3 regions of the Thalassotalea sediminis genome follow, and region 1 is predicted to be linked to each of the others. Evidence: predicted binding sites of a transcription regulator. Region 1 holds the regulator's gene; each other region holds the start of a gene.
The links. Region 1 encodes sigma-54, which starts transcription at its own class of promoters, with help from an activator protein. Its sites were predicted from a motif close to GTTGGCACGNNNNTNGNNT; they were not measured.
Positions count from the first base shown of each region.

Region 2: QUE09_RS15950 (TorF family putative porin) is a predicted target of sigma-54. The motif match lies at 1,417-1,435, and genes of this name have one in related genera.
Region 3: QUE09_RS13595 (flagella assembly protein FlgT) is a predicted target of sigma-54. The motif match lies at 3,111-3,129, and genes of this name have one in related genera.

Region 1 covers NZ_AP027361.1:3,192,142-3,195,967, forward strand. Annotated here, with positions in the region: gene kdsC (3-deoxy-manno-octulosonate-8-phosphatase KdsC) at 1-138, shown strand, start outside; gene lptC (LPS export ABC transporter periplasmic protein LptC) at 135-701, shown strand; gene lptA (lipopolysaccharide transport periplasmic protein LptA) at 733-1,191, shown strand; gene lptB (LPS export ABC transporter ATP-binding protein) at 1,188-1,919, shown strand; gene QUE09_RS14615 (RNA polymerase factor sigma-54) at 1,974-3,482, shown strand; gene hpf (ribosome hibernation promoting factor) at 3,507-3,794, shown strand; gene ptsN (PTS IIA-like nitrogen regulatory protein PtsN) at 3,820-3,826, shown strand, end outside.
Region 2 covers NZ_AP027361.1:3,505,868-3,509,693, reverse strand. Annotated here, with positions in the region: gene QUE09_RS15960 (Dam family site-specific DNA-(adenine-N6)-methyltransferase) at 1-388, shown strand, start outside; gene QUE09_RS15955 (DUF2970 domain-containing protein) at 393-584, opposite strand; gene QUE09_RS15950 (TorF family putative porin) at 696-1,364, opposite strand; gene rpe (ribulose-phosphate 3-epimerase) at 1,641-2,309, shown strand; gene trpS (tryptophan--tRNA ligase) at 2,331-3,335, shown strand; gene QUE09_RS15935 (PEP-CTERM/exosortase system-associated acyltransferase) at 3,416-3,826, opposite strand, start outside.
Region 3 covers NZ_AP027361.1:2,952,711-2,956,536, reverse strand. Annotated here, with positions in the region: gene tkt (transketolase) at 1-1,136, opposite strand, end outside; gene QUE09_RS13605 (hypothetical protein) at 1,460-1,594, shown strand; tRNA gene QUE09_RS13600 (tRNA-Arg) at 1,666-1,741, opposite strand; gene QUE09_RS13595 (flagella assembly protein FlgT) at 1,790-2,959, opposite strand; gene QUE09_RS13590 (FlgO family outer membrane protein) at 3,219-3,826, shown strand, end outside.

The DNA.
Region 1 (3,826 bases):
GATGCTCACCCAAGTATTTTAGCTATTGCCGACTATACTACATATACCCATGGAGGCTTTGGAGCAGTTCGTGAAGTTTGTGATTTATTCATGCAAAGTCAAAATACGTTAAAGTTTGCCAAAGGCGCAAGTATATGAGTCGCACCCAGATATTTTCCTTATTATTCTTTGTCTTGACGGTCACAGCCTATAGCATTCTTGAATGGCATCACACAAAACAGGAAGATATCCAAGTGGTAGAAAACAACATTACGCCGGACTTCATTGCGGAATCCTTAAAAAGTGAAGCTTTTTCGCAAAAAGGACTATTAACGTATCGCATCGATGCGTCGCGTATGGAACATTACAGTGAATTAGCGGTCACACATTTTGAGTTTCCTAAATATACGTTATACCCAAAAGATAGCGACGCTCCCTGGAAAATAAGCGCCAATGAAGGCACACTTTATAACAGCAATCGAGTAAAACTGGAAAACAAAGTATTATTAATTTCAACGGATGAAAACAGTTTAATTAGAGAAATTCATGGAAAGTATTTAGAGCTTGACCTAAATACTAATATTATTAGCTCCGAGAACAGCATAAGAATCAAAGGTGTAGATTTTGCTATGCAAGGCACTGGCTTAATAATAGACTTAAACACGAAACAGGTAACTCTCACACAACATGAACAAACTATTTATCAACCGTCTACACACTAGTGTTTTATTTGTAAGCTTATATGTTAGTAGTATGGCTAGCATTTATGCCGCTGAAATTGATTTAAAACAAGAAATTAGTATTGATGCAACGAGACAAGCAGCGGATCTAAAAAACAAAATATTTAGCTATATCGACAATGTTGTAATTAAACAAGGTTCACTGATAATAAAAGCTGATCTTGTGCAAGTTATCACAGCATCAGATACAGATACAAAAACCTATATAGCAAAAGGAAAACCCGCTACGTTTAAGCAAACACTTGAAGATGGTACCCCCATTTATTTACAGGCGAATGAAATTAAGTATGAGCCTGCTAAGAATACCGTTACTATCTCAGGTGATGCGGAGCTCCGTCAAGAAGGCAGTAAAGTAAACGGTAGTGTTATTACTTACAACTTTATTACCGAGCAAGTATTAGCTAATGGTGAAGATGATCAGCGCGTTAAAACGGTATTACAGCCTAAGCACCTGGAAAAAAAGAATAAATGAGCAATGCAAAATTAAGTGCCGCTAACTTGGCTAAGTCCTATAAAGGGCGTATGGTAGTTAAAAATGTTGGTTTGGAAGTTAACGCAGGGCAAATTGTAGGTTTACTTGGTCCAAATGGTGCAGGAAAAACCACGTCATTTTACATGATTGTTGGGTTAGTAAATAACGATAAAGGTACAATAACGTTAAATGACGAAGACCTTACACTGTTACCTATGCATGAACGTGCGCGCCGAGGTATAGGATACTTACCACAAGAGGCCTCGATCTTTCGTAAGTTAACCGTTTACGAAAATATCATGGCAATATTGCAAACAAGAAAAGAATTAACAGACATAGAACGAGAAGAGAAGTTAGAACATTTAGTAGAAGAATTTAACATAGGGCACATTACCGAAAATTTAGGCATGAGCCTATCTGGTGGTGAACGTCGTCGTGTTGAAATTGCCAGAGCACTTGCAGCTGACCCAAAATTTATATTGTTAGATGAACCATTTGCTGGCGTTGACCCAATTTCTGTAGGTGATATAAAAAAAATTATTCTACACTTAAAAAATAAAGGCATTGGCATATTAATAACCGACCATAACGTTAGAGAGACACTCGATGTTTGTGAGCATGCTTACATTGTTAGTCATGGTGAATTAATCGCCCAAGGTGATGCAGATCAAATCCTTGCAAATCAGCAGGTAAGAGATGTATACCTCGGTGAACAATTCACGTTATAGTTATGATATGCTTTAGAAAAAATAAGATTTACTTGAAAGGATAAGAAGTAATTAATGCGCCCAAGTCTGCAACTCCGAATTGGACAACAACTTACAATGACGCCGCAACTCCAGCAGGCGATAAAGTTATTGCAGTTGTCCACCTTGGATCTACAACAAGAAATTCAAGAGGCATTAGAAAGTAATCCTTTATTAGAGGTGGACGAATCTGCTTCGTCTTCAGACGATAACCAACCCGATAACTTAGAAGAAGCCTTTTCCGCAAAAACTAATGACGAGACAATAAATAATACTAGTGATGGCTCGGAAGATTCAACACCAACCGTTGATGAAATCAGCACCACTGAAGCGATGGATAAATCAGACATTCCTGAAGAGCTTAATATTGATACGACTTGGGACGAAAGTTACAGTGCTGGTGTATCTAATACTGGTGCCGCCCCTGCCTCAGATGATTTTGTTTATCAAGGTGAAACCACAGACTCCATTCAAGATCATTTGCGTTGGCAAATGAAATTAACCCCATTTTCTGAAACCGATGAAGCCATTGCAATGGCAATTATTGATGCCATTGACGACGCTGGATATTTAACGGTTACAACTGAAGAAATCCTAGAGTCTGTTGGCGTCGATGACGTTGAATTAGATGAAGTAGAAGCGGTCTTAAAACGTATAAATATGTTTGACCCTATAGGTGTTGGTGCGCGTTCAATTGCAGAATGTTTAACGATACAGTTAAACCAGTTTGATAAAGATACCCCTTGGGTTAACGAAAGTAAGATCGTGATTAATGAATATATTGATTTACTTGGTAACCGTGATTATCGACAAATCATGCGTAAAACACGTTTAAAAGAAGATCAATTACGTGAAGTTATTCGGTTAATTCAATCATTAGATCCTCGCCCTGGTGATTCTGTTATTCAAAGTGATGATCAGTATGTAATACCTGATGTTTCTGTTGAAAAGAAAAATGGTCGTTGGGTTGTAGAGCTAAACCCTGATACTGCGCCTAAACTAGCGGTTAACCAGCAATATGCTTCTATGGCTCGGTCAATGAAAAATTCGAATGATAGTCAATTTATTCGTTCAAATTTACAAGAAGCAAAATGGTTTATTAAGAGTTTAGAAAGCCGAAACGATACCCTATTAAAAGTATCAAACTGCATTGTGCAAAGACAACAAGGTTTTTTTGAACATGGGCCCGAAGCTATGCGTCCTATGGTTCTGAATGATATTGCCGAAGCAGTAGATATGCATGAATCAACGATTTCACGTGTTACTACACAAAAATATATGCATACACCACGTGGAATTTTTGAACTTAAGTATTTTTTCTCCAGCCATGTCAGTACAGAAAATGGTGGAGAATGTTCTTCAACAGCTATACGCGCTTTAATTAAAAAGCTTGTAGCTGCCGAAGTACCTGCAAAGCCTCTTAGTGACAGTAAAATGGCTGAACTATTGGCTGAACAGGGAATCAATGTTGCCAGACGGACTATAGCTAAGTATCGAGAATCGCTAAGTATTCCTCCGTCTAACCAACGTAAAAGTTTACTTTAACTCTCTAGTAGAAGGATACAGCTTATGCAAATTAATCTTGCCGGACATCATGTTGAAATTACTACCCCAATGCGTGACATCGTGAACAAAAAATTTGCTAAGTTAGAGCGACATTTCGATCATATTAATAACGTATATGTCGTATTAACCGTTGAAAAACTTAGCCAAATTGCAGAAGCAACTGTGCATTTAAATGGCACTGAAGTGCATGCTAAAGCGGAAAACGACGACATGTACGCATCCATAGACTCCCTGGTAAATAAGCTCGATAAACAAATACTTAAATACAAGGGAAAAATTAATCAACACTAAGATTTATTGATTACTAATATCCACTATGAATT
Region 2 (3,826 bases), 310 kb from region 1:
TCCAGAAGCAGAATTAGAGTTCTTTGCTGAAAAAGCCAAAAAGGCGATTTTTATTTGTGAGGGCTATCGTCAAACCTTTGCGCGCGCAGAAGATGGTGATGTCATTTATTGTGATCCGCCATACGTACCGTTAAGCAAAACAGCTAGTTTTACTAGCTATGCGGGCAATGGATTTGGTCTGGATGAACAAGCAGACCTGGCAAATGTTGCTGAAGAAACTACATCTGCAAAGAAAGTAACTGTTCTGATAAGCAATCACGATACCATTTGGACGAGAAAAATATATCAAGGTGCAAAAGCACGAAAATCAATAAAAGTCGCACGAACCATTAGCCAGAAAGGTAGTACGCGAAAGAAAGTGTCTGAATTAATGGCGCTTTACAAATAATCGCTTATTCAATTACTAACGATACAATTGCTACTAAACTAAGTACAAAAAGAATTACAGCAATTAAGCCGACTATAACAAAGTGACTAAATTTACCTTGCGTAAAGTCTCTTTCTCGGTTTTTATTGCTTTGCACACCGAGTAAGGCGGAAGCAACACTTTTAATGGTTTCTTTTAAAGGCTGGGCATCTTTCATCGGACGGTTCTTTTACTAAGCATAAAACGAGTAAATCCACACTAGCATGAAGTGTTACTAAAAAGCAAAAAGCCCGCTATAGCGGGCTTAAAGGTATAGCTCTTTGAATGTTTAAAGATCAATATCGATAGCGTAAGACAGATACACTTTTAAATCACCGGCTCCGCCTTCTAAATCGGTTTGTGAAGCACCGAGTGTAAAACCACTTTTACTGATACTTACGCCATAATCAATTGAGTCTTCGGCTAACCAGTCGCCAGAATAAGAACCTAAATGTAGCGCAACTTCCGCCTCATTTGCTAAGGCGACACTATAGTCTGCAGATGCATAAAGCGTATCACCGGCATCAGCCCCTTCGCCATCTGCTAATACAGCAACACCTAAGGTTAAATTGCTAAAGCTTAAGCTTGCATACACTTCTGAAAAGTCTGCGTCGCCGGTTGTCTCGTCAGGGTAAGCAAAATAGATAAAGCCTACGTCGTAAGACACGGTCTCACTTATATCACCGCCAAAGCCTGCGTATAGGTCAAGCTCATAGGTCATACCTTCTGCCCAATCGGCGTTAGATACCCATGTACCAGCATAAAAACCGGAATCGCCAGCATAATCAATACCACCAGAGATAGCGGCTTTACCACCTGTTTGTTCTAGGCCACGCCACAAGTAGTTGCTTGTTACCGCAGCGTTAGCAGACCAATCCCCAGCAATTGCTGTTGTGGTGAGCATTGAAGAAGTTAAAATTGTTGAAGCAAGTGCGACTTTCATTAGTGTATTTTTCATATTTTTCTCTTAACGTTATTGTTGTTTAAGTTTTCTAATTTCTAAATTGCAAAAGCGATGCCTGTGCTATTAATTGGCAACAAAATTTAAAAATAATCAATAATTACAATGTGTTAAGGTGGTGGTTGTTTTTCGGTTGAATTATTTAAAATGTAGGTTTGCTCAACAGTGGTGCAGTATTTTAAATAAATGGTCAAAAAAAGTGCAGTTAACACTAGTCGATTAATTGGGCAATTTAGTATAAAGTAGCGCTGATTTTTCAAAGGTGTTAGATATATGTCTTCTTATTTAATTGCGCCATCTATTTTATCGGCAGACTTCGCTCGTCTAGGTGAAGATGTAGAGAATGTACTAAATGCTGGGGCTGATGTTATTCATTTTGATGTCATGGACAATCATTATGTACCGAACTTGTCGTTTGGCCCTATGGTATGTAAATCGCTACGTGATTATGGCATTACTGCGCCAATTGATGTGCACTTAATGGTAAAGCCAGTTGATTCATTAATTCCTGATTTTGCAAAAGCGGGCGCCAGCATTATCACCTTTCATCCTGAAGCGAGTGAACACGTTGATCGGAGTTTACAGTTAATCAAAGATCATGGTTGTAAAGCTGGTATCGTGTTAAATCCCGCAACATCATTGCACCTGTTGGATTTTGTTATGAATAAAGTCGATGTCATTTTGTTGATGTCGGTAAATCCAGGCTTTGGTGGACAATCTTTTATCCCTGAAACCGTGGATAAAGTTAAGTTAGTGAAAGAAAAAATTCGCCAAAGTGGCAGAGATATTCGTTTAGAAGTTGACGGTGGCGTTAATGCCGCTAACATTGCGGAAATTGCGAAAGCAGGCGCAGATATGTTTGTTGCTGGTTCTGCAATCTTTTCTAAACCAGATTATAAAGAAGCGATCGATGAAATGCGTCGAGCGCTTGCAACTGTTTGATAAAAATTTAGGTACGATAAAATGACAAAACCTGTAGTATTGAGTGGCTGTCAGCCATCAGGTGCATTAACAATAGGGAATTATTTAGGCGCTTTGAAGCAATGGGTAAATATGCAACAAAGCCATGATTGCTATTACATGTTAGTTAACCAGCATGCGATTACTGTACGTCCAGAGGCAGAAGCATTAAGAAAAGCAACCTTAGATGGTTTAGCGCTTTATCTCGCATGTGGTGTTGATCCAAAACAAAGTACTATTTTTATTCAGTCTCACGTACCAGCGCATGCGCAATTAAGTTGGGTGTTAAACTGTTATACCCAAATGGGTGAGCTTAATCGCATGACCCAATATAAAGATAAATCTCAAAAGTCAGAAGCAAATATGAACGCAGGCTTATTTACATATCCTGTATTAATGGCAGCAGATATATTGCTTTATGGTGCTAATCAAGTCCCTGTTGGTGATGATCAAAAACAACACCTAGAATTAGCACGCGATGTTGCGACTCGTTTTAATAATTTGTATGGTGAAATATTTACTGTACCTGAACCACATATTCCTGAGTTCGGAGCACGGATCATGAGTCTACAAGATCCGACCAAAAAAATGTCGAAATCAGATGCAAATCCAGGCAACTTTATTGGTTTATTAGAAGATCCTAAAAAGATTAGCAAGAAAATTAAACGTGCAGTGACTGACTCCGATGAATTAGCACGTATTTATTTTGATGTTGCTGAAAAACCAGGTGTATCAAATCTATTATCATTGTTGTCTTGTGCTACAGGACAATCAGTCGAGCAATTGGTACCGCAATATGAAGATAAAATGTATGGTCATTTGAAAGGAGATGTTGCAGAAGCTGTTGTTGCTATGCTTGAGCCAATTCAAACGCGTTTCCATGAATATCGTAATGATGAAACGTTTATGCAAAACGTTATGAAAACAGGTGCAGAGAAAGCATCTGAGCGTGCTGAACACGTGTTGAATGCAGTTTATAACGCGATAGGGTTTATTCCTAAGCCGTAATTATCACGCTATAAAGCAATCAAAGAAAGGCAGTAATTCACTGCCTTTCTTAGTTTTAGCTGTTAGCATAGTTGAATTTATTAGAGTGTTACACGTTGCGATAGCGGTGTAATGCTACCAGAAGTAGACTGCACTATGTCTGGAATTCGATATTGAGACTTATCACTGTATGGTTTGAGTTTAATTTGTGCTGCTAACGACTGATAAACGATTTGATAAAGTTCCTGCATTTGATCATTCAATGCATAGTGAAAGTGTTCCTTTTTAAGAAAAAACATTGCTCTATTTCCATGATAGTCGACTTCATCACCCACTTGTTCAAAAGGCAAGCCAAATCGTTGAAGGCGTCTATTAAGTCTTGGTTCCATCATAACTATAATGCCAAGGTGGTTACATAAACTGGCTAAGGCAATCCCCCCTAAATATAGACCTATGGCGATATTAGGAAAATTTCTTCGCTCTTCTTCATAGTACATTGTTTCTGGGTCTAC
Region 3 (3,826 bases), 240 kb from region 1:
CCACCTAATAATTCAGGTAAAATTGCTCCAAATGTTTCAATTGTATTTTGTGATGCTTTTCTAGAAGCAATACTTTCCGCTTTTTGTTGGCACTCTTTAATAAACGTGTTGGCTTTTGCTTCAAATTCAGCTGGAAGTTCGCCTTTAATTACTCGACGTTCATACTCAGCGGCTAACTCAGGATGTGCTGATTTATAAGCTTCGAATTTAGCTTGCCAGCTTGTTTGCGCTGAATGGCCTTTGTCTTTTTGATCCCACTGGCTGTAGATATCAGCAGGTACTTCAAAAGGCGCATGAGGCCAGTTTAAAAACTCACGAGCAGCAGCTATTTCGTCATGACCTAATGGTGCGCCGTGACAATCATGAGACCCTGACTTATTTGGTGAACCAAAACCAATAATAGTTTTGCAGCAAATCATAGTTGGTTTATCGGTAATAGAGTGCGCTTGTTCAATGGCTTCTTTAATGGCGTGTGGATCATGACCATCAACGTCGGCAATTACATGCCAGCCGTAAGACTCAAATCTTTTTGGTGTATCGTCAGAGAACCAACCTTCAACATGACCATCAATGGAAATGCCATTATCATCCCAAAAAGCAATAAGTTTACCTAAACCTAAGGTACCCGCTAAAGAACATGCTTCGTGTGAAATACCTTCCATTAAACAGCCATCGCCTAAAAAGCAATAAGTAAAGTGATCGACAATATCGTGACCTTCACGGTTAAATTGAGCTGCGAGTGTTTTTTCAGCAATTGCCATACCTACAGCATTTGATACACCAGCACCTAATGGCCCAGTTGTCGTCTCAACACCGGGTGTATATCCATATTCTGGATGACCGGGGGTTTTAGAGTGCAACTGACGAAAGTTTTTAATTTCTTCAATGGGAAGATCATAACCAGACAAGTGCAATAGCGAATAGATAAGCATTGAACCATGACCATTTGACAGAATAAATCGGTCACGATCAGCCCAATTTGGGTCTGTAGGGTTATGCTTGAGAAAGTCGCGCCAAAGAACTTCGGCAATATCTGCCATGCCCATTGGGGCTCCTGGGTGACCTGAGTTTGCTTGTTGTACTGCGTCCATGCTTAATGCACGAATAGCATTAGCGAGATCTTTACGCGATGGCATAGTGGCTCCAACTATTTTATTTTTTCATTTGAGGGTGTTTTTTAGAGACGCTATTTTTACGCAGTAATGGCGCGACTGCAAATGTTATTACGCTATTTGTTATATTTTGTTGACAGGTGTCTTGTTTCTATTGCATATGCGATAAAATCGCGGGTTATTCGCAAAAATAAATAGGTAGAAATAACCAATGAAGTTTACGCAAAAGCAACAATTGTTTAAAAAATAGCTGATTTTTTAGATAAATGATTGAATTAAAGATACTTATCCGCTAAGTTGGTTGCGAAGTAGACAAATAACAATGATAAACCTACTAGGACTACATAATGAAACAGTCGTCTTCAAAAGGAATAAAACTGACAACCGTCATATTAGCAGTCTTTGTATTGGCATTAACCGCCGTACTGAGTAATACCTCAGTTGCAGACGACAAGGAAGTGGAAACAGAGTTAGCCAATTAGTACCTTTAGTACCTTTTGAGCAGATAAAATAAAAAAGCCGCTTTTTTGCGGCTTTTTTATTTTATCTTTACTGGCGTCCCCACCAGGACTCGAACCTGGAGCAGCGGCTTAGGAGGCCGCAGTTTTATCCAGTTAAACTATAGGGACATAAGCTTTCGTTATTTAAACGCTAAGTGTCCTTAAAATCAACTCACTTTAGTAACGCACAACTAAGTCATTTAACTGAATACTATCGATTATTGCACCATCAATTGTTTGGCCAACAGCATTAGATTGCGACACCTGAGTTACTTTAACTTTAAATGGGCTGACATTGAACCCAGCATATGAATGACCATTATCAGCAATAAAGTTTTGTAAGTGCAATAATGAAAATTCGTCACCAATTTGTACGCCATGCTGTTTACCAAGGTTAAACCGCACTTGATTTCCGGTAATTTGTACAATTTTTCCGCGTGTTGGTTGGCACATCATATTGTCGTCAATATCAGTAATAACTTGCATTAACACTTGATCAACAATTTGCCCGTACTGACTTTGCCAAAAGATACTGGCGTTTGGATCTACTTGTTCTCGCTTACCAAATTGCCAGGGGGCAGCATTACGGTAAGTTTTTTCAAATAAACCTTCACCATTGGTACCGTTAAAAATATGTACGCGAAGTTGAAAGTAACGTTGGAAGATATCTTCTTGCCAAAACCGCCAAGGATTTTCTTCATCGGTTGCGAACGATATATCTTCTATTTCAGAAAATAAAACATATTGGCTATCTGTCATATCTGCTAAAGACATTGAAATGGCTTTTATTTTATCGAATTGTAAGCTGTTGTTATATCGAGAAAATGCGCTACTCGATTTTACAGATAATTTAGGAGACAAATAGGAGCCATCTTGTTTTATATGATCAGATAATCGTTTCATGATGGCAGTATCTAATGCATAAATGCTACCTACATTAGCTTGCTCTCTATGAACCAAGTGACTTTTAGTGACTAACATTGATTTGCGGTAATCAGCGGAAAAACATTGCCGCGCTTGTGGGATAATATCTGCTCGAATGGTTACGGTGATAGTATTACCTTCATGCGTTTCATCGACAAGTTCAAACGCATTAATATTGCCCGTTGCTCGTATATTGATCTCATTTTGTGTCAATAATCCATTGACCACTTGTTGAACACTTGATACTGATGCACCGGCAACAAGTAGTGCTTTTTTTAACGCATTTTCTATTGCTTGAGTGCGCGCGGCTATATTATCGCCTTGGATAACATAGGCTCGACCTTGTGATTCATACCACTGGGCGTGTAATGGGCTCACTATCAAATAAAACGCTAATAATATTGTAAAGGTTAATAATCGCATTGCTCACCTTGAACTATCTTGGCCTTGATCCTGCATTTTATGTAATCTATTTGCTACTGCGTACTTAACACTAAGTGTAGTTATAAGACATTTCAATTGAAGTAGCTACTGAGTGTCAAATGCTCGACCCATACATGATTAAATTAAGCTAATGCAGGTTTTGTGCCTATACTTAATTTTTAACCGTGTTAATTCAAAGTTGGCGTGAATTGTGCTTTATGTTTCACAATAGAGTTTAGTGGTATTTGAGGGGAGCTCAATGAAAAATTGGTTAATGCTTATGTTACTGCCAGGGTTAGTGTCGTGCAGCACTATGACGTTAAACGGCAGTAACGAATCAGATGATGACTTTTATCAAGCCGCACATCGAGATAAAGGTCAAATCGACGCTTATCAACTGCCCAAACATGCGATTAATGATGTGGTAAAAGGATTAGCATTTCAAATGCTGCAAAGTAGTACCTTTGTTACGCCTAAAACACCGGTCGCTGTCGCGTCATTTGTGCACTTAGCTGATTTAGAGTCGACGAATTGGCTAGGTAACCAGCTATCAGAAAGCTTTGTTCACGAGTTACAACGTCATGGCTTAATTGTTGTTGATTTTAAAACAACAGGGCATATTCGTGTTACTAAAGAAGGTGATTATGTTTTTAGTCGCGACTGGAAGGAGTTACCTGAACGTCAGATTATTGACTACGTTGTTACCGGCACCATGATGAAACAAAATGGTGGTGTAATGGTAAATGCTCGTATGATAGGTATGCAGTCTCGTGTTGTAGTTGCAACTGCGCAATCTTTTATTCCTGAATGGGTGATTGGTGATGAGTTGCAACGTAGTGAAAACGTAAAGATAAAAGACGGTATGAT